Regions from separate parts of the Senegalia sp. (in: firmicutes) genome, predicted to be linked through region 1. Evidence: riboswitches for the same ligand, from Rfam matches in the RefSeq annotation. Region 1 holds a riboswitch; each other region holds the start of a gene.
The links. Region 1 has a riboswitch for cobalamin ahead of ACTHUW_RS09830 (ABC transporter substrate-binding protein). Riboswitches for the same ligand answer to the same signal wherever they lie in the genome.

Region 1 (5,696 bases):
AGTGAGGAAGTTCAAAATAGGATTACTTCAGATTTTGAAGAAATAAATGAAAACAATCAAATCTCGGAGAATCTAACTGAGATTGTACAAAATTACTTTAATTCATATATTAATGTTGCTTTTAATCAAGTTATAGAAAGTATTCAAAATGATATTACAAGCCAAATTGAATCAAGAATGCCACAAATTGCATCCAACATACAAGATGGAATTAGGATTGATACAAGTAAACTTGCTCAAGCATTTCAATTTAATTTAGAAGAAGATGAATTATTTGATTTGATTAGTAGTTTAGGAGAAAGAGGTCAAACAAGTCAAAAATCTAATTTAAAAGAACTGGGATATAGGGATATTGATGAGCCAACTCAAATTGACCTTTATCCAAAGGATTTTACTACAAAGGACAGTGTAGTTGAATTTATTGATAATTATAACACACAAATGCAAAATACAAATCAAGGAGAAAAAGTTGTAAAATATACAGATTTAATAGCTGCAATTTTATCATCAGTAACTACAATAATTGATACTATTACCTATGCACTTATTGCCTTTGTTGCAATATCTCTAGTTGTATCTTCAATAATGATAGGTGTTATAACCTACGTTTCAGTACTGGAGAGAATAAAAGAAATAGGAATATTAAGAGCAATAGGAGCAAGTAAAAAGGATATTAGAAGGGTTTTTAATGCTGAGACCTTAATAATTGGCTTTATTGCAGGAGTTTTTGGAATTCTTGTAACTTATGTACTCAGCTATTTTGCTAATATTATTGTATATGATAGGTTTGGTATTCCAAATATTGCAAGCTTAGACTTTAAAGCAGCAGGAATACTCATACTTATAAGTATGATTCTAGCCTTTATTTCAGGTTTAATACCATCATCAACAGCAGCAAAAAAAGATCCTGTGGAGGCTCTAAGAAGTGAATAGATAATATGGTTTTTAAAATAGATTTAATAAATAAAAGCTAAGTGAATTAGAAGATTGAGTAATAGATCATAGATAATCTATTACTCAATCTTTATTGATATATATATATATTATAGAAGTATCTATCTCACAATAAATATGGAAAATAATAGTTATAGATGTTATAATTTAGACAATAATATATATGAAATGGAAGTGATACTTATGGAGTATGGATTATATGAAAAGGTATTAAATAATAAATTTCTAGAAAAGCTAGATGATAAAAAATATAAAAAAATAAGAAGTATAGATAATAGCGAAGTTGCTAGAGTGCTATCAACTGAATATCAAAAGATAATTCGTGAAACTCTTTTACAAGCTAATAATATTGATAAAGCGAAATTTATAGATAAACTAAATGAAGTTATTGAAATTGATGGATTTGAATATGATGATGAAAAATTTAAAGAACTACTTTCTATACATGATGATAAGGATGATTTTGATATATTAAATCAATATAGACCAAGAACATCCATATCTACAAGTACACTTTTCACAGGAAGCACAGGACTAACTTTAGAAAGTGAATTAAGAAGAGAGATAAGAACTTCAGATGAAATTGACTTATTAATCTCTTTTATTAAATACAGTGGTTTGAGGCTTATTTATGAGGATTTAGTTGAATTTACAAGGAAAAATAAACTTAGAGTAATTACTACTTCATATATGGGAGCCTCAGATTATAAAGCTATATTAAAATTAGCAGAACTACCAAACACAGAAGTTAAGATTTCTTATGATACTGAGAGGACCAGATTACATGCAAAAGCATATCATTTTAAAAGACATACTGGATTTTCTACAGCTTATATAGGTTCATCAAACTTATCTAATCCAGCTTTATCAAATGGTTTAGAGTGGAATATTAAAGTATCAGAATATACTTCTAAAGATGTACTCTATAGTTTTACTAAGTCATTTGAAACTTATTGGAATGATGAAGAATTTAAAACTTTTAAATCTAATGATGAAAAGAATAAAAAGGATTTAAAGAAATCACTAAGTATTAAAGAAAGAAATAACAAACCATATATATTTTTTGATTTAAATCCATATTCACATCAAAGAGAAATATTAGAAGAGTTAAGATTAGAACGAAAAGAATATGGTTCTTATAGAAACCTAGTAGTAGCTGCAACAGGGGCTCGTGTCATAATAGTGATGGGTGCAATATTCAAGGGTTTCAGGAACTTTAAATAAATATAATTCATACGTTGGTTAGAGTAATTAGGACATAATTGTTGTAAGCAGTGCATGATAAGTAAGACTTTTATTCTTTAATAATTTATAATTGAACATCTTGGATCTATATCTTTGTACATGGAGTGATTTACAATTTGGTAATTCCTAATACGGCTTATAAGAACTTATAGAATTCATAATTAAAAAGAAGTAACACATATAAAAAAATCATGGGTTTTATAAATTGTATATAAAATATAGGAGCTCAAATATGTTAATTTAATTGCAAAAAGTTTATTAATGTGCTAGTATTTAAATAGAAAATTAAATATTAATTTTTAGGTTTATATATCTATTTATTATAATAATAGGGAAATTGGTGAAATTCCAATACAGCCCCCGCTACTGTAATGAGGACGAAATCAAAATAACCACTGGTAAACTGGGAAGGTTTTGAAAGTAGGATGAATCAGAGTCAGGAGACCTGCCTAGAAATGTAAGTATCCTTCGGTGGGAAGGTGTAGCTTTGTGTATAGTTGTATATCTAGGAATAATTATGCGAATCTATGTCCCTGCTGAAAAGTAGGGATTTTTTTGATTGAATTTATTAAGGAGGAGATTTTTTGTATAAAAATAAAAAAATTGTACCCATAATATGCTTGATTGTTTTGATTATTACAGGATGTAGCAATGATAAGGATAGTAGTTTAGGAGGTTTAACTAATGTAAATAGTGCTGAAAAGGTTTCGGACACTGATAAGCCTATAGTCGTTGAAGGTGATGGATTTCCTTTGAAAATCAGTGATTATATGAATGTTGAAACTATAATAGAAGAACCCTTTGAAAACGCAGCAGTTTTATCAGGTACACCATTAAATATTTGGTATGACCTAGGAGGCAAATCAATTTGTAGTTCTAATATATCAGAGAATGTTAGATTGATTCCAGAATATGAAGAAGAGATAAAAAGTCTACCTCAAATAGGACCAGTATATTCTATCAATATGGAAGCTGTTATAGAGCAAAAACCAGACTTTATAATAGCACAAGTAGGAACACAATCCGGACAGGCTAAGAAACTTAGGGATATGGGATTCAAGGTAATTACTACTCATATAAGGGGTTATGAGGATGTACTTTATACATATGAGGCCTTTGGGAAAATCCTTGACCAGGAAAAGCTAGCCATGGACAGAATAAAAGATATTGAAAAACAAAAAAAAGATATAGAATCAAAAGCACCTAAAAATGGAGATACTGTAATTATTTTATATATAACAGGAAATTCATTGGCGGCCAAATTAAATAATAGTATTGCTGGTGATGTGGCAAAAATATTAGGATTAAAAAATATAGCATCAGACTTACCACCGGATACAATAGGATCAGAAAATACGCCATTAGATATTGAATATATAGTAGAAAAAAATCCGGATTATGTGTTAGTAACTAGTATGGTGGGAAGCAATGAAAAAGCCAAAGAAATGATGGACGAAGAGTTTGCTACTAATCCAATTTGGGAAGGTGTAGACGCTGTATCAGAAGATAAAGTCATATATTTACCCCAGCAATATTTCTTATTTAATGCAGGACCATACTATGGAGATGCCATAGAATATATGGCTAGAAGTATATACCCAGAGATATATGGTAATGTGGAGGAATTAGATGAATAGCAAAGTTGGCCTAAGGGATTCAAATAAATTTAAATGGAGCTTTATTTTTATATTAATAGCAATGTTATTTGTGGCATTTTTTATAGGAAATGCAAGGGGAACCCTGGAAGTAGGTATTAATAGAATTATTGAGGTTATCAAAACAAATGATGGAAGCCCAGAAAGGTTGGTAATTTGGAATATAAGATTACCTAGAATGGTATTGGCAGCCCTGGTAGGGGCAAATCTAGCCATGTCAGGTGCCATACTTCAAGGTGTAATGAACAACCCTCTAGCAGACCCCGGAATAATTGGAATAAGTAGTGGAGCTGGACTTTTTGGAATAATAATTTTAGTTATATTTCCAGAATATCAACATCTAGTTCCTATGGCAGCTTTTTTAGGTGCCATGTTAGCAGCTGTTATTATTTATTCCTTGGCATGGAAGGGTGGGATTCAGCCTACAAGGATAATTTTGGCTGGTGTAGCTGTATCAGCACTATTAGGAGCAGGAATATCCGCTATACTTGTATTTTACAGTGATAGAGTTCATGGAGCATTAACATTTATGAATGGGAGTTTGTCGTCGAGAAGTTGGCCAGAGGTACATACAATATTGCCCTATACAATTATAGGAATTATTGTGGCCAATATATTTGCTGAAAAAATGAATATTCTTATTCTTGGAGATGATATAGCTAGGGGAGTTGGACTAAATGTTGAATATACTAGACTAGGATTTACAGCTTTAGCATGCTTATTAGCAGCCAGTGCAGTAAGTGTTGTAGGACTTTTAGGATTTGTAGGATTAATAGTTCCACATAGTATCAGGCTTATAATAGGAAATGATTATAGATATATGATGCCGACATCTGCATTATTAGGAGCTATTTTAGTTATGCTTAGTGATACATTTGCCAGGACTATTATGAGTCCGGTAGAAATACCTGTAGGAATTGTTATGGCAATCCTAGGAGTACCTTTTTTCTTGTATCTATTAAGGAGGTAAAATATGTCTAAGATTATATTGAAAACAGAAAATTTAAAAGTACAGTATAAAGATAAAGTAATAATAAAAAATATTAATTTAGAAATAGAAGAAGGCAAGATATACTCCGTAATAGGACCCAATGGATGTGGTAAAACAACACTTTTAAAATCTCTCACAAGGGCCATTAAGCCAAAGTCGGGGAAGGTTTATTTAGAAGGCGAAGATTTATATAGTATGAGCACTAAATCAATAGCGAGAAAAGTAGGAGTTCTTAGTCAAGGAAGTAATACTCTAAGCGATATATCAGTAAGAGAACTTATTGCATATGGAAGGTATTCTCATAAAAATTGGTGGGAAGGAACTACAAAAGAGGACAAGGAAATAGTAGATTGGGCCATAGAAAGAACTAGTTTAAAAAAATTAGAACATAGAAAGATAAATACAATGTCAGGTGGAGAAAGGCAAAGGGCTTGGATTGCTATGTCTATAGCACAAAAGCCGAGACTTTTATTATTAGATGAACCTACTACTTACTTAGATATATCTCACCAGTTAGAGATAATGGAATTGGTACTTAGTTTAAATAAAGAAGAAGGCTTAACTATATTGATGGTACTTCATGATATTAATCATGCAGCTAGATATTCAGATGAGCTTCTTGTAATCAATAACAATACCCTATACCAACAAGGAGATCCATGGGATATTTTAAAAGGAGATGTACTTAAGGATGTATTTAGAGTAGAAGCTGATATAAGTATGGATCAAGATACCAAGAAGCCCATATTTTATGCTAAAAAAGTTATTTAGGAGGTAATTATGAAAATAGTCTTTGTTACTGTATCTGTTCCAGCAATAAGAGAATTAGTAGAGGTAGGTAAATATATAAA
Region 2 (5,696 bases), on a different contig from region 1:
GCCATTTAATTTAGCTATAGATTCAAAATCAAATGCTTTTTCATCATCACTAAAATGTCCTGTAAATACATGGAATGAAGTAGAAATATTTCTAGCAGTTATTGGAATTCCTGCATAAGTAAGGCCTCCTATTGCAGAGGTTATTCCTGGAATTACTTCAAACTCTACTTGATTCTTGTGTAGTTCTTCACCTTCTTCACTACCTCTACCAAATACATAAGGGTCTCCACCTTTTAACCTTACTACTACTTTTCCTTCCTTTGCTTTATCTACAAGGACTTTATTTATTTCATCTTGTTTCATAGTATGTTTATTTGGCTTTTTACCTGCATATATCAGTTCACATGAAGCTTTAACATTTTTTAAAAGATCGTCATTTATGAGCCTATCATATACAACTACATCAGCCTCTTTTAATTTTTCCATTCCCTTTACCGTAATAAGACCTACATCTCCTGGTCCTGCTCCTATAAGATAAACTTTATCTTTAGTCATTTTAAGCTCCTTTAGTACAGATTGTGCAAGTTCTAAACCTAATTTTTCAGCCTCGTCAACTCTTCCTTTTTTCGACTTCCTTACTAATTTTTTCCCATCTTCATCTCCAAATAAGGCATCAAGTCTTATTTGATCACCATCTATACTTGCATATGCTCCTATTGGACTATGGCAGCCTCCATTTACACCCTTTAAAAATGCTCTTTCTGCTTCCACTTGTATGCAGGTTTGTTCACATGCAATAGAGCTTATCATTTCTAATGTTACTTCATCATCTTCCCTTATTTCTATAGCAAGTGCTCCTTGACTGGGAGAAGGTAATACTATGTTTTGCGGTAAATACATTGATATCTTTTCTTGTAAGCCTAATCTATGTATGCCTGCTGCTGCTAGTATTACTCCATGTAAATTTTCACTTTCAATTTTAGCTATTCTAGTTTCTATATTTCCCCTAATAGGAACTATTTCTAAATCATTCCTATATTCTAATAATTGATATTTTCTTCTTTTACTACCTGTCCCAATTTTAGCGCCCTTTGGCAAAGAGTCTAAATCCCTATATCCTTCTTTAAGTATGAGAACATCTCTTGGATCTTCTCTTTCAGGTATAGCTGTAAATTTAAGACCACTTGGTAGTGCTGAAGGCATATCTTTCATACTATGAATTGCAATATCAATTTTTTCATCTAACAATGCATTCTCAAGTTCCTTTACAAATAAACCTTTATCATTTATCTTTTGTAGAGGCATATCTTTAAATTTATCACCTTTAGTTTGAATTATTTGTATTTCAAATTGCACATTAGGATTTTTTTCTTTTAGTCTTTCAACTACCCACTTAGATTGAGTAAGGGCTAGTTTACTACCTCTGGATCCTATCTTTATTTTCATAGAGCTTTTTTCTCTCCTTTAAATCATCAATACTTAAATTTATTATTTGCTTTAATATTTCCTTTTTTTTATTTTCATCATCACATTTTTCTTTCACTAACTCTCTTATATCACCTAATAGATTTAATCTTAAAATATATTCTTCATTATATTTTCCTTCTATTTCAAGGCATATCTTTTTTGCAAGAGATGGACTTTTACCATTTGTTGAAATAGATATTGTAAGATCTCCTCTTTTTATAGATGAAGGAACTATAAAGTCAGAATACATATCACTTATGTTATTAAATAATATATTTTCATCCTTACAATCATTAGATATCTTTTGATTTAAGACCTTATCATCAGTTGCAGCTATTACTAAAAATGAATTTAAAATATATGTCTTTTTATATTTATCTTTAATAATACTTATTTTATCTTTATATTTATAAATCTCTTCATTTATATTAGGTGCTATAAGAGTTATATTTGCATCATAGTCCACTAGTTTTTTTAACTTTCTATATGCAATATTTCCCCCACCTATTATTGCTATTTTTTTATTCTTTATATTTAACATAATAGGATAAAAGTCACTATTCATTTTTACTCAACGCTTTCTGCACGCTCAAGTAATATATCAGCTAAAGCTGGAACAGTTCCAAGTGGGCTAGATACTTTGAAATTAACATCTTCATATTTTTCATCTAATCCTTTTATTATCTCAGGTATATCTTCTTTTATATGAATTCCTTTATATAGGAAATATGGCACTACTATTATATCTTTTATATTTTCATTCACCATTTCTTCAACTACTTGAGGTATGAATGGCTCAGATATCTCCATAAAAGCACCTCTTACTATATATTCATCAGTTCTTTCTCTTACTATATCTACCATCTCCATAAAACCTTTTTTTGCATCTTTTGTTCTACTGCCATGCCCTATAATTAACAATCCCTTTTTCATTAGATCACCTTTTCCTATTTATTTTTGCATAAAAAAATCCCACAACTAAGGTAGGATTAAATATACTAATATATTATACTCGTAATCCCTTCCCACCGAAGTTTAACTTTTCATAAAATCAGGCAGGTCTCCTGGCTTCCATCATCCTACTTTCTCTCCTTCCCATTCTAAAATGAATAGTGGATGTGAGATTTCGTTATGGTTACAGTAGCGGGGGCTGCAGAGGAATCTAACCTCTTTCCCTATTAATCATAAATCATGAACCTAATTTTAATATTCGATTTTTATTGTTAAGTTTATAATATCACTTGTTGGAGGGGATGTAAATATTAATTTAAATTAAAGAATCTAACTTAAAATAATTCATGAATCAAGTAATTAAACAATCACTAACATTTTAAAAGAAACAGGACCTTAATTTACAATTAAAAGTAAGTTATTTTCATAGTTAATCGAATTTACTCATCTCTTCAATTATAGGAATTTTCTTCCTTAGAGCTTCAAAACTACATCTACTATACTCGACTCTTTTAATTACTTTTATTTTATTTACGCATCTTCTACTAAACCGTTACTATAATCATATATAATTGAGTCTTTAAATCCTTCAACCTCCCTACAAATTTCATTAATAAACCTATTGATACCTAAAATGTTAAATAATTTTTCTCCTTAAATCCACTTATCTAATTTATCTAGCTTTTTATTAAATAAAATTTATTTAATGTATTTAATCAAGTCATATATCTTAGAAATGTCTACTTTAGAAGTATTATATCTTCAAGATATCTTTTTTAATTTTTAAAATAATTCTTGTCTACAATAATTTTACTCTAAGAATATAAACTACTAATAAATATAGTCAAATAGACAAATATATTGTAGAGTTAAATTTAAATTATCAAATATAATACTTTTGTCAGGTTAAGTTTTTGTGATAATTATATTAACATTAGAAAAAGTATCTCCTTTTAAATATTGATAATATTTTTTGCTAAAAACAATATATAATAAAATGAAATTTAAAGCTTGACTTAATAATATACCATAGATTCCAAAATTCATTTTTATTGAAAATATATACATAGATAGAACAGCAATAAATCCTGATATAAAACTCACATATAATACATATTTTGATTTTCCAATTGTTTGTAAACTATATCTATAAATTGTACTAAATGATTTAAGGAAATTAACTGCTAAGAAAGCAATAATAAGCTCACTGACCATATTTATTAAATTTTTATTTTCTGTATATAAAATTCCAATTTTATTTTTGAATAATATAACTATAATTGATAAAATAAAATATATTGCACAAGATAAAGATATTCCACAACGAGGTATTATTTTGAGATCTTCTAAATTTTTCTTTCCTGTTGCTTCTCCTAAAACTGTAATTATAGCATTTCCATACATATACATTGGTAATGTAATTATTCCTAGAATTTGATATAAGATTGTATATGATCCTAGTTGTAATTCTCCTATTTTTACTAAAATCATATTAAGTAGTATGCCTAAAATGCTTCCTTCTAATATTTCTTGACCCATGAATGGAATCATATTAATAAAATTTATTTTAATTCCCTGTAAAAGATTTCTTATATTTGAAAAATCATATTTAATATATTTTTTTGAAAGATAGATATAAATAATTAAATTTATTAAAACTGCAATAATTGAACCTATTGCATTTCCTAAAGTTTCTAATCTCGGAAATCCAAAGTTTCCAAATATAAGAATATAATCTAATGTAATATTAATCAAAGAAGAAATCATAGAAGAAAACATAATATATTTTGTCTTTTTCTCTATCTTAAAAATAGTACCATATGTGAATAATAACATTTGAATAGGTAAATTAAAAATCATTACCTTAATAAAAATCAAAGATTGCTTCAAAGTATCACCATATATTCCATAAATAGCTTTTAATATAAGGTCTCCAGCCAAGATGAAAATTAACATAATTGGTAATGATATAATCAAACTTAATAATATTGCTTGATTAAATTGTATATTATATTCTTTTTTGTTTTTTTCGCCTTTAGCTTTAGAACCCTTCATATTAAAAATAACAGCTACGTATCCTAATATACCTACAATTAAAGAAAGTAGTTGTGAAGTTAGATTTATACCATTAAATGCTTCTAAAGAAATTCTTCCTATCATAGCTTGATCAACTATTTGAATTAACATAGATGATATATATTGTAATATTAATGGAAAGGCAATAATATTTAATTCTTTAATTCTACCCTTAAATACATTATCAATCATGAGATATACTCGAAGTTTAGTAGATTTTTATTTATAATATTTTTAAATGGAATACTTTCTATAAAGTTATCTATAGTTAATTTAGCCTGTGCTATAGAAACTTGATATTTATCACAAAAATAAGTTATTAAATCTTCATATTTTTTTTCATTAGCTAAAAAATACAATATTTCTGCTCCGGTATCATTCATAGTATAGAATTCTAATGCAATTGGATCAAAAATAAGAAAATATTTTTTTTCACGTCTAATTATCAATACTTTTTCTCCATATATTTTAAAATTATTAATTTCTTTCAATTTGTTCACACTCCTCAAAAAAACAGCTGTTATCAGAACCGTACAAGTCATTTGTTAAGTTATAAGCGGATGATCGACAACCTCCTCCACACCAATTCAAATCACATTCGGCACATTTCCCGTTTAAGTTTTTCACTTCTATTTCTCTTAACTTATTGAAAATTTTGGAGTGTTTCCATATATTGACTATACTTTCATTCTTTATATTACCTGCTTTAAACTCATTAATACCAATCATTAAGTCACATCCATAAATGTCTCCATTATAATTTACTGAACAGGATTTTATACCAGCTTGGCAAGATATTTCACGTTTATTACTAGAATTTTGTTCTAAAGATTGATTCCATAAATATAAAAGATTTAATTTATTATAATATTTTAATGGAAAATAAAACATCCAAAATATATTACTTTCATTAGGTGGAATAATTTTGAAATTCAAATTAATTTCGTTTTTAAGCTTCATATCTGTTAATTTCATAAATACAGGATACCATTTATCTTTACTTAAGATAAATTGACCATTGGAAGCTCTGCCAGTTGAACAAACTACCATTACACTAAGATATTCTATGCCTATAGATTCATTAAATTTGATTGTATTAATTAAGTCATCTATATTATTTTCTGATAATGTAAATAAAGTAGAAACTGGCAAGTTATATTCTTTTAAAATTTTTATAGCATTAACTACTCGTTTAAAGTCCCCATCACCTCTAAATCTATCATGATTCTTACTTGAACTTCCATCTAGGGTAATACATACTC
Region 3 (5,696 bases), on a different contig from region 1:
ATTTATCATCTAATTCATTATATGCATTTTTAACTGTTTCCTTTATATGGGGTACTTCTTTTCTATATTCAGCTGCTGTTAAAGTTTTGTGAACCCTACCCATAACTATAACTTGGCTACCTATATCAGATGTAGGTTTAAGTAGTATGGGATTCATAGAAACTTCTGGCTCTATTCCTGCTGCTTCAGCTTGTACCACTTGAGCTCTACCCATTTCTTCGCCCTTTTTGGTTACATATGAATTTAAAGCCATGTTTTGAGATTTAAATGGACATACACTATATCCATCTTCTTTAAATATTCTGCAAAGTGCAGCTGTAATTATACTCTTACCTACAGAAGATCCTGTGCCTTGTATCATTATATTTTTCGCCAAAAATATCACCCTCTTCTAACTTATTTTTTAAATTCATAAAATTCTTTTTCATTTTTAAATAAAGGGGTCTCTAAATTTTTATAAATCTTAACAAGCCAAGGCTCCTTTAAATTAGCTCTTTTTAATGTATCATCATTTAAGAATATTTCACTTGGAATACCTTCATCTATAATCTCACCTTTATTTAATACATATACATAATCACAATATTCATATATAAAATCCATATCATGACTGGAAACTACTGTTTTTTTGCCCTTTTCTACGATGTCATTCATAGTATTTAACATGTTTTCTGACATCTTAGGATCAAGCCCTGCAAGGGGTTCATCAAAAAAAATCATCTTACAATCTAGTGCTAAAACTCCTGCTATTGCAACTCTCTTTTTTTCTCCATGACTTAGAAAATGAACTGGTTTATCTTTAAATTCTTCTATATTAAGTAATTTAATTACATCATCAACTTTTCTTTTAATAATATCTTCATCATATTTTAAATTTCTAAGTGCAAATGCTATATCATCATAAGTATTAGAATAAAATATCTGTTTATCTGCTTCTTGAAAAACTATACCAACTTCTTTTCTTAAACTTCTAAGAAATTTTTTGTTATACTTTATTTTTTGATCATTAAAGAGCACTTGACCTTTTCTGGGTTTTAAATACCCTATTAAATTTAAAAAAAGGGTAGTTTTTCCTGCTCCATTGCTACCAACTATCCCTATCTTATCTCCATTATTTAAATCTATATTTATATTTTTTAATGCTACTTTTCCATCTTCATAATTATAATTTAAATCCATTGTCTTTAACATATATTCACCTACATATAAAATTGACTGTCATAATTCTTGCTTTCAAGGGAAATTATCATTTCTTCATACCTTTTAATCATTCTCACAATAAGCACCCTTAAAAGCAATCCCAAAGAATTAAAACTATTTTTAATATTGCTATATCCAAATTTTAAATCTTGAGCTCTATAAATTAAAGATATTTCTTCTAAGAGTATAAATATAAATCTATAAGTTAGCATTGTAAGTTCAATTAATAACATGGGTACCTTATATTTTAATAATAGTTTGATTAAGTTATTAAAAGGAGTAGTTAATATCAAAAAATAACTACAAGATATAGCAGATAAGGCTCTAGTAGTAAGAGTGATAGCTTTAAGTAAGCTATCTTCTCTTATCACTATAAAAAAATTAGAAATTTTAATGCTAAATAAACTATTTATATCAGTGTCTGAGATAATAAATATAAAGGCTAGCAAGCTTAAAAGTATGAAACTAATTGGTAGTAGATATATTTTAAGATAAGCTTTTAAGGGTACTTTAGCAAAGCCTACTATAATAAAGCCCATAATAAAAAATATAGTTACATGTATATAGGTATTAGACATAAATAGTGCTATGGATATCATGATCATAAAAAACCACAGTTTTATATGATCATTAAAGTATCTTAGTTTATTTATATAAGCATATTTATCAATTGCTAGCATTTTTGGTCTTACCCTTCATGTAACCTAAGAAGTAAGCTATTATACCTGTCCCTACAGCACCTTGTAATGTGAATATGAGTGTTTCAGTTTCGCCCCCTGGTGGCTCCCAAAGAGGGCTAAACCATGGAGTATAACTTTCAGGAATGGCTTCTTCAGCTAAAGAGTCACTTCCTGCAAATTCAGAGTCTTTTATCACAAGTACGGGTAGTGCTACAATTATTAAAACTATGAGTAAAAGTAATAGATTTTTATATTTGGTTTTCATGTGCTAAAACTCCTTCCTTCCTATACTCAGATATTAAATTGTATAAAATAACACTAAGTATTCCTTCAGCTATTGCAAGGGGTATTTGTGTTATTGCAAATATAGATAAAAACTTAACTAATAACTGCATAAAACTTTCACTTGCTCCTGCATGTGCTATTGAAAGCTGAAGGGCTGTAACCATATAAGTAATCAAATTTCCAAGTGCAGCTGCTAAAAATATAGAAAAACCTTTGCTAGCACCTGACTTCTGAGTTAATTTATAAATCCCAAATGCTACAAATGGTCCTGCTATGGCCATAGAAAAAGTGTTTGCTCCAAGTGTAGTTATTCCCCCATGGGCAAGTAACAAGGCTTGGAAAAGTAATACTATTACCCCTATAACGCTCATTGGTGTTGGTCCTAAAAGCACTGCTCCAAGTCCTATGCCTGTAGGGTGAGATGAACTTCCTGTTACTGATGGCAATTTTAAGGCTGATAGAACAAAAACAAATGCTGCCATAAGTCCTATTATTATCTTCTTGTTTGGATCTTTTTTTACCATTTTAGAAATCTTTCTAAAACCTATGATTACAAATGGTAAACTTACAATTGTCCAAAATACCGACCAAAAAGGACTTAAATATCCTTCCATAATATGCATAGCATTCGCATATCTTGGCAGAAACATTAAAACTAAAGCTGCTGCTAAAACTAAATACTTCTTTTTCAAATGTATCCCCTCCGAATATTTTATAAAATAAAAATCCTACCACGGAGGTAGGATTAAATTTATAGCTATAAAATATTCTTATTAGCTAGTTTCTCCTTCCCTCCGAAGTTTAACTTAGTAAAATCAGGCAGGTCTCCTGGCTTCCATCATCCTACTTTCTCTCCTTCCCATTCTAATGAACAGTGGATATGAGATTTCGTTATGGTTACAGTAGCGGGGGCTGCAGAGGATTCTAACCTCTTTCCCTATTAATCATAAATCATGAACCTAATTTTAATATTCAATTTTTATTCTTATATTTATAATATCATTCTATCTCTTCTAATTCAACTGGTTTCTTTAATAATTTTAATAATATTGCTGTAGCTATAGATCCTGCTAGTATTGCTACTATATATAATAGCCAATTTGTAACTACAGGGAATACAAATACTCCCCCATGTGGTGCGGGTGAAGATGCTCCAAATATTGCTGATAATCCTCCTGCTATTGCTGAACCTACTATTACTGAAGGAATTACAGATTTTGGATCTGCCGCTGCAAAAGGTATTGCACCTTCTGTTATGAAAGATAATCCCATTACATAATTAGTTTTACCAGCATCTCTTTCTTTTAAAGTAAATCTATCTTTAAATAATGTAGTAGCAAGTGCTATTCCAAGTGGAGGCACCATTCCACCAGCCATAACTGATGCCATTATTTCTCCATTTCCTGATGCAACTGAAGCTACACCAAAAACATATGCTGCCTTGTTTACTGGTCCACCCATGTCTACTGCCATCATTCCACCAAGTACTAATCCTAATAATAAACTATTTGTTCCTCCAAGACTAGACAACCAATCGTTTAATCCAGTGTTGAGCCATTCTACTGGTGGTACTATAAGAAAGGTCATAATAGCTCCTACTATCAGTATTCCAAATAAAGGGAATAATAATACAGGCTTTATTCCTTCAAGTGATTTTGGTAAATAAGAAAATAATTTTCTAAGTGCCCTTATTACATATCCTGCTAAAAACCCTGCTACAAGTGCGCCTAAAAATCCTGCATTTCCATCTGCTGCAAGTGCTCCACCTACAAAACCTGGTGCTAGAGCTGGCCTATCCCCAATTGAACTTGCAATGTAACCTGCAAGTATTGGTAATATAAATCCAAAAGCTGTTCCACCTAATGTGTTAAAAAATGCAGCAATTTCATTGCCAGAACCATAATCTCCTGCTCCTGCATTGTTAAAATCAAATAAAAATGCTAGGGCTATAAGTATTCCTCCACCTACTACAAAGGGTAGCATGTTTGATACACCATTCATCAGATTTCTATATATTCCTTTTCCTACTCCACCGCCTTCAGTAGTTGATGATTGTGATTTACCTTTTGTCTTATACACTTTTCCATCCTCAACTAATCCTCTTTCTATAAGAGCACCAGGTTGCTTTATTGCATCTGATACTGGTGTTTGAATAACTATTTTTCCATCAAATCTATCCATCTCTACTTTTGTATCTGCTGATACTATTATAGCTTTTGCATTCCTTATGTCTTCATCTGTTAATCTGTTTTCTACTCCAGTTGATCCATTTGTTTCTACCTTTATATCTACATTCATTTTTTCAGCCTTAGCTTTTAGTGCATCTGCTGCCATATAAGTATGAGCTATGCCTGTAGGACAAGCTGTAACTGCAAGTAATCTTTCTCTTTTTTGTTCTACTTTAGGATTTTCTTCTTCTAATCCTTCTTTTTCTATTTGTTTTTTATCTATTATATCTAATATTTCTTCTTTACTTTCAGCAAGTAATAACTCTTTTCTAAAGTTTTCATCCATCAAAAATGTAGATAGTTTTTGTAGTGTTTTTAAATGATCAGTATGTGCACCTTCACTTGCTGCTATCATAAAGAATAAAAATGTAGGTTCTCCATCTAATGAATCAAAATCAATACCATCTTTACTTCTTGCAAATGCTATTGAAGGAGTATTTACTGCTTTTGTTTTAGCATGTGGTATTGCAATACCTTCACCTATTCCTGTAGTTCCTTCTGATTCTCTTTTTAATATTTCTTTTTTAAATTCTGCCTTGTCATTAAGTCTACCTGCTTCATCTAATTTATCTATTAGTTCATTTATTACGTCTTCCTTTTTTGTATTTTCTAAATCTAATATAATAGTATCTTTTTTAATTAATTCAGTAATTTTCATATTTTCACATCCTTCACTTTAATCTTTCAATATTCACTCTTTCAAGTAGTTCTTGAACCTCTTCTTTTTTTGCTAGGTCTGTGGAAAAGGCTGTTGCACTAGCTGCTGCTACTGCCCATCTAAATGAATTTAGAACATCTTTAGTCTTTGTATAACTGGATAAAAACCCTGCTATCATTGAATCTCCTGCTCCTACTGAATTTTTAAGACTCCCTTTTATTGGCTTTGCAAAATAAATCTCTGAATCTGTAAGAAGTATGGCACCATCACCTCCCATTGAAACTATTACATTTTGCGCTCCTCTTTCTAGCAATTTTTTTCCATATTTTATGATTTCATCATTACCCTTTATCTCCACATTAAATATTTCTTCTAATTCAGCTATATTTGGTTTTATCAAAAATGGCTTATTAGACAATGTCTTTTTAAGTGCTTCACCCGTTGTATCTACTATTATATGGATATCTTTTTCCTTTAATCTTTCTTGCAAATCAAAATACATATCACGTCTAAGTGATGATTGAATATTTCCTGCTAGTATTAAAAAATCTCCATCTTCTAAATCATCAATCTTTTCATAAAACTCATCTAGTTTTTCTTTGGATATCTCAGGACCAGATGCATTTATCTCAGTTTCAATATCAC

Region 2: another riboswitch for cobalamin. It lies ahead of ACTHUW_RS05015 (sirohydrochlorin chelatase); the one in region 1 lies ahead of ACTHUW_RS09830 (ABC transporter substrate-binding protein).
Region 3: another riboswitch for cobalamin. It lies ahead of ACTHUW_RS05180 (energy-coupling factor ABC transporter permease); the one in region 1 lies ahead of ACTHUW_RS09830 (ABC transporter substrate-binding protein).

What each region holds. Positions count from the first base shown of each region.
Region 1 is NZ_JBQCYD010000038.1:7,331-13,026, forward strand. It holds gene ACTHUW_RS09820 (ABC transporter ATP-binding protein/permease) at 1-933, shown strand, start outside; gene ACTHUW_RS09825 (restriction endonuclease PLD domain-containing protein) at 1,138-2,178, shown strand; cobalamin riboswitch at 2,484-2,666, shown strand; gene ACTHUW_RS09830 (ABC transporter substrate-binding protein) at 2,784-3,836, shown strand; gene ACTHUW_RS09835 (FecCD family ABC transporter permease) at 3,829-4,824, shown strand; gene ACTHUW_RS09840 (ABC transporter ATP-binding protein) at 4,828-5,616, shown strand; gene bchH (magnesium chelatase subunit H) at 5,626-5,696, shown strand, end outside.
Region 2 is NZ_JBQCYD010000013.1:19,446-25,141, forward strand. It holds gene hemC (hydroxymethylbilane synthase) at 1-1,386, opposite strand, end outside; gene ACTHUW_RS05010 (precorrin-2 dehydrogenase/sirohydrochlorin ferrochelatase family protein) at 1,358-1,972, opposite strand; gene ACTHUW_RS05015 (sirohydrochlorin chelatase) at 1,975-2,340, opposite strand; cobalamin riboswitch at 2,445-2,623, opposite strand; partial or broken gene ACTHUW_RS05020 (ISL3 family transposase) at 2,789-2,931, opposite strand; gene ACTHUW_RS05025 (MATE family efflux transporter) at 3,265-4,626, opposite strand; gene ACTHUW_RS05030 (PqqD family protein) at 4,623-4,925, opposite strand; gene ACTHUW_RS05035 (radical SAM protein) at 4,912-5,696, opposite strand, start outside.
Region 3 is NZ_JBQCYD010000013.1:48,636-54,331, forward strand. It holds gene ACTHUW_RS05160 (cobyric acid synthase) at 1-361, opposite strand, end outside; gene ACTHUW_RS05165 (energy-coupling factor ABC transporter ATP-binding protein) at 397-1,191, opposite strand; gene cbiQ (cobalt ECF transporter T component CbiQ) at 1,200-1,880, opposite strand; gene ACTHUW_RS05175 (energy-coupling factor ABC transporter substrate-binding protein) at 1,867-2,145, opposite strand; gene ACTHUW_RS05180 (energy-coupling factor ABC transporter permease) at 2,129-2,857, opposite strand; cobalamin riboswitch at 2,967-3,143, opposite strand; gene ACTHUW_RS05185 (PTS fructose transporter subunit IIABC) at 3,165-5,051, opposite strand; gene pfkB (1-phosphofructokinase) at 5,065-5,696, opposite strand, start outside.